Regions from separate parts of the Cellvibrio sp. KY-YJ-3 genome, predicted to be linked through region 2. Evidence: predicted binding sites of a transcription regulator. Region 2 holds the regulator's gene; the other holds the start of a gene.
The links. Region 2 encodes FliA, which starts transcription of late flagellar genes. Its sites were predicted from a motif close to TAAAGTTATNNNNNNNNCGGCCGATANCC; they were not measured.

Region 1 (2,475 bases), 1.2 Mb from region 2:
TTTTAGCTCTTCCAGCTGCTCATTTTCAATGCGCTCCATTTCCTTTTTAAGCTGCTCTTCATTCACATCCTGCGCGGGAGCCTCTTGGGCTTCAGTAGGGGTAGAAGGTTGCACGGGCTGGTCCAAGCTGATCAAACCAGGGTTAGCACCGCCCTCGCCCACCACATAGGGGCTACCCGGATCCACAAAATAACCAGAAATGGCCTTTTTTTCCTCTGGTGTAGTACTACCCAATAGCCACATCAACAAAAAAAACGCCATCATCGCCGTCATAAAGTCGGCGAGCGCAACCTTCCATGAACCACCATGATGACCATGGCCATGGCCCTTTTTCTTTTTGATGATGATGGGTTGCTGAGCTGAATTCTTTTCCATAAAAAATCGACCTTACTTCTTGCTGGCGCGATATTGCTCTTCCAGCTCTTTAAAGCTGGGGCGAACACTGTGGAAAAGAACCTTACGACCAAACTCGACCGCGACCTGCGGTGGTACTCCGTTCATGGAAGCAACCAGTACCGCTTTTACACATTCGTAGGAACGGCTCTCGTCGCGTACCTTGCCCTGTAAATAACTCGCAAATGGTGCGATGAAACCGTAGGCAAACAAAATACCGAGCAATGTCCCCACCAGAGCCGCCGCTACAGCAGCGCCAATTTCCGCTGGTGGCCCACCAATTTTACCCATAGTAATAATTACCCCGAGCACGGCCGCGACAATCCCAAAACCGGGCAAACCATCTGCCGCATTCTGAATGGCACCAGGCACTACAGAGGCTTCCTGATGATGACCATCAAGCTCCTGCTCCATGAGTGACTCCAGTTCATGGGGCGCCATATTGCCTGCCACCATAATGCGCAGGTAATCGCAGATGAATTCAACGATATGGTGATCTTTCAAAATAGAAGGGTAATTAGCAAAAATAGGACTGGAGTCGGGCTCTTCGATATCACCCTCAATGGCCATCAAACCTTCACGTCGAGTTTTGTTGAGGATGTCATAGAGCAGCGTCAGCAGCTCCAGGTAAAACACCTTGTTGAATTTGGAGGGCGTCATCAATGAGCCGCCGGATTTGATAACCCCCATAGTCACCGACAGCGGATTACCAATAATCATTGCCCCGAAAGATGCTCCGCAGATAATCAATACCTCGATGGGCGACATCAGCGCCATTGGGTTACCGCCATGGACAACAAAGCCACCGATAACACAACCGAGGACAACAATAATGCCCAAAATGATATTCACGCAAAAACCCCCAATCCAAAAACAGGTTTGCCCCGAAGAGATAAGCAACCCGTGAAATAACAAAACAATTCAGGCGACAAGCTTAACAGTACCGTTTGAGTATAGGCAGCTTGAATTGAGGATCAAGACAAGAACAGGATTTAATCCATAACAGACGACGGCAACACAGCAATTACCCCTGATTCAGATAAAGCATCGTAGAATATCGGCACCGTTTTAATTTACTCGAGTATCAACCTATGAAAATTGAAGATCTCAGCCCCGCCATGCGGGAAAAATTGGAAGCCGCCGCCTTTCGTCGCTTGGTTGCACACTTGGATAGTCGCAAAGATGCGCAAAATATCGACTTGATGAACCTCGCCGGGTTTTGCCGCAATTGCTTAAGCAAATGGTATGTAGCCGCCGGAGCAGAACAACAGCTTGAACTCGATTATGAAGATGCGCGCACACACATTTATGGTATGCCCTACAGTGAATGGAAAACACAATTTCAAACGGAAGCTTCGCCGGAACAACAGGCAAAATTTGCGCAGGAAATGAACAAAAAAGATTAGCCAACACAAATATCGAGACAATAAAAAGCCGTTGCAACTGCAACGGCTTTTAGCAGACCCCATAAGCAGTGGGGCGATTAATTGCAGGGATTATTTCAATTGATACGCTGTCACCGTATTTTTGAAAAAATTGGGCACAAACAGCTGCTGGGTATTGGGGTCGTAACCGATGTCCGCCGTATTGATTTTTTGTTCGCGTGAATCGATCAACAATTCAAGACGACCATCGCTGTGAACGTAATACACCAAGCCCACCCAGCAAGACACAATAAACTCACCGCGCTCAATCATTTCTATACCGTCAATTCCTGACTCAAACCCTTTGGCAATCACCGCACGATTTTTGTCTGCATCAACCAATATTAACTCTTGGCCAGCGCCTACCACCAGGGTAGAACCTAAGGCTTTCAGGCCATTGGCGCTGCTGACCTTATCCAAATAGAGTTCGATTTTACCATCCAGATAGCGGTGGACTTTATTCGTGCGCGTGTCAGATACAAACACCACACCGGAAGAATTTACCGTCACATCATTTAAAAAAACTGAATCGGCAACAGGAATTTTTTTGATAACTTTCTGTTTTTTGATATCAATAATGACCAGTTCGGTAATATCGGCCACATAGAGGTAATTCTCGTGCAGCGCCATACCTTTGGGCGCGTTGAGCCCGCTAATC
Region 2 (2,475 bases):
GAAACTGAAATTAATCGGATCTTTTTCCAATCCCTATCTATACTCAGTTCACCATTAGAGTGCCAACAAACCGTACCGCCAGTTTTCTGGCGCCAACCCCGGCACACTTAAGAAGAATATGTTTGGAGTTACGTGTAGATGAGCCAAGTGCGACCAGTACAAGTTATCGCTGTGTCCGGCGGTAAAGGCGGAGTAGGTAAGAGCAATATTTCCGTCAACCTGAGTATTGCCCTGGCTGAATTGCGCCGTCGAGTTGTACTGCTCGATGCTGATTTAGGCCTCGCCAATGTGGATGTATTGCTCGGCATTCGCGCCACCCATACCCTTGCGGATGTTCTCGCCGGCACTCATTCGCTCAGCGATGTGTTGGTCACTGGCCCCGCCGGTGTAAAAATTGTTCCAGCATCCTCGGGTGTACAGCGTATGGCGGAGTTGAGCAGCGCCGAGCATGTGGGGCTTATCAATGCCTTCAATGAACTTTCCGATCAAGTGGATATTTTGGTGATAGACACGGCCGCGGGTATCTCGGATACCGTGGTTAGTTTTGTGCGCGCCGCCAACGAAGTCATTATTGTCGTGTGCGATGAACCTTCTTCCATCACCGATTCCTACGCCCTTATCAAATTATTAAACAAAGAATATGGAATGCAGCGCTTCCGTGTGGTCGCCAATATGACGCGCACCCAACAGGAAGGCATGAATATGTTCAACAAACTCAATACCGTTTGTGAGCGCTTTCTGGATGTCACACTCCAGTTTGTAGGCCAAATTCCCTTTGACGAAAATGTGCGTAAAGCCGTGCAAAAACAAAAAGCCTTGTTGGAGTTTGCCCCTGGCTCCAAGGCGGCAGTGGCAATACGTGCGTTGGCCCAAGCAGTCGATAAATGGCCGCTGCCATATTCTCCCACCGGGCGCCTGGAGTTTTTTGTCGAGCGCTTGTTGCAGGCCGCGAATGCGCGTTAGCAATATCCGCATACGCAGTTGCATAGACATTGGTGTGTGACTAGCGTTATGAATCGCTACTCACGAGAAAGTGAGGCAGGGTTGCCAATAATCACGGCAGTTTTTGCTAAACAAAAGGTGTTCGATGGCCGCAGTCAATGGTTTAGCCATGTACGATAAAAAGACCTTGCTCGATGCGCAAATCAATGTTGAAGACTTTGCTCCGCTGGTAAAGCGCATCGCTTACCACATGATGATGCGTATGCCTGCGTCCGTGCAGGTAGATGATCTGATTCAAGCGGGCATGATTGGCTTGATCGAAGCATCACAAAAATACGATGCATCCCGCGGTGCCAGTTTTGAAACCTATGCCGGTATTCGCATTCGCGGAGCAATTGTTGATGAAATGCGTCGTGGCGATTGGGTGCCCCGCTCAGTGCACCGCAATGCGCGCCGTGTTGCGCGTGCCGTTGCCGCCGTCGAGGCGCGTACCGGGCGCGATGCGACCGACGCCGAGGTCGCTGCTGAACTAGAGGTATCGCTGGAAGAATATTTTGAAATGCTGCAAGACTCCAACGGTAGCCGGTTATTCAGTTACGAAGAAACCTTCGGTGAAGAAGACAGCAATATCGACGCGTCCGAACACAGCAGTGCTTTTGTTAGCCCGTTTGAAGGGGTTCAGCGGGATGGGTTAAAAAAAGCCTTGGCCGAGGCGATTGCCTTGCTTCCCGAACGTGAGCGCATGGTGCTCGCCCTCTATTACGATCAGGAATTAAATCTCAAAGAAATTGGCTTGGTGCTTGGTGTTAGTGAATCCCGGGTTAGTCAGATTCACAGCCAGGCAGCCGCGCGTTTGCGCCACCGCCTTGGTGGTTGGCAGCCCGCGTAAACTGGGTGAAAAACAACCAAGGGCAGTGTGGTTTGCTCGCCGTTGCCAGCAGAATCGCAAATTAGTCTGTAAATACAACAATTTGCGCTATGATTTGCAGTAAAAGTTGAAGATTTACGCGCCGCCACTGGCCGAAGCTTTAACTCCTACTAGACTATGAATTAATAAAATTCCCTTCTGGGTAATTGGAGGTTGCGTTGGATAAGAACATGAAAATCCTGATTGTTGATGACTTTTCAACAATGCGGCGGATCATCAAAAACTTGCTGCGGGATTTGGGGTTTTCCAATACCCACGAAGCAGACGATGGCGTAACGGCATTGCCGATGCTCAAAAATGGCGATTTCCAGTTCCTGGTCACTGACTGGAATATGCCGGGCATGACCGGTATCGATCTGCTCAAAGCGGTACGTGCAGACGAAAAGTTGCGCACCTTGCCAGTATTAATGGTGACCGCAGAAGCTAAGCGCGATCAGATTATTGAGGCGGCTCAAGCTGGCGTAAACGGCTATGTCGTTAAGCCATTTACAGCGCAGGCGCTGAAGGAAAAAATTGAAAAGATCTTTGATCGGGTCGGTTAATCACCGTCGATTAAATAATAAATAAGGCTCTGCCATGGCATCTGAAACCCAAACATCGTTCAA

Region 1: a site for FliA is predicted at 1,446-1,474, ahead of motA (flagellar motor stator protein MotA). Genes of this name have one in related genera too.

The regions. Positions count from the first base shown of each region.
Region 1 is NZ_CP031727.1:4,130,231-4,132,705, forward strand. Features, by position in the region: gene motB (flagellar motor protein MotB) at 1-375, opposite strand, end outside; gene motA (flagellar motor stator protein MotA) at 388-1,245, opposite strand; gene D0B88_RS17545 (DUF1244 domain-containing protein) at 1,485-1,799, shown strand; gene D0B88_RS17550 (GTP-binding protein) at 1,890-2,475, opposite strand, start outside.
Region 2 is NZ_CP031727.1:2,961,946-2,964,420, forward strand. Features, by position in the region: gene D0B88_RS12490 (MinD/ParA family protein) at 139-963, shown strand; gene D0B88_RS12495 (RNA polymerase sigma factor FliA) at 1,088-1,831, shown strand; gene cheY (chemotaxis response regulator CheY) at 2,029-2,412, shown strand; gene D0B88_RS12505 (protein phosphatase CheZ) at 2,447-2,475, shown strand, end outside.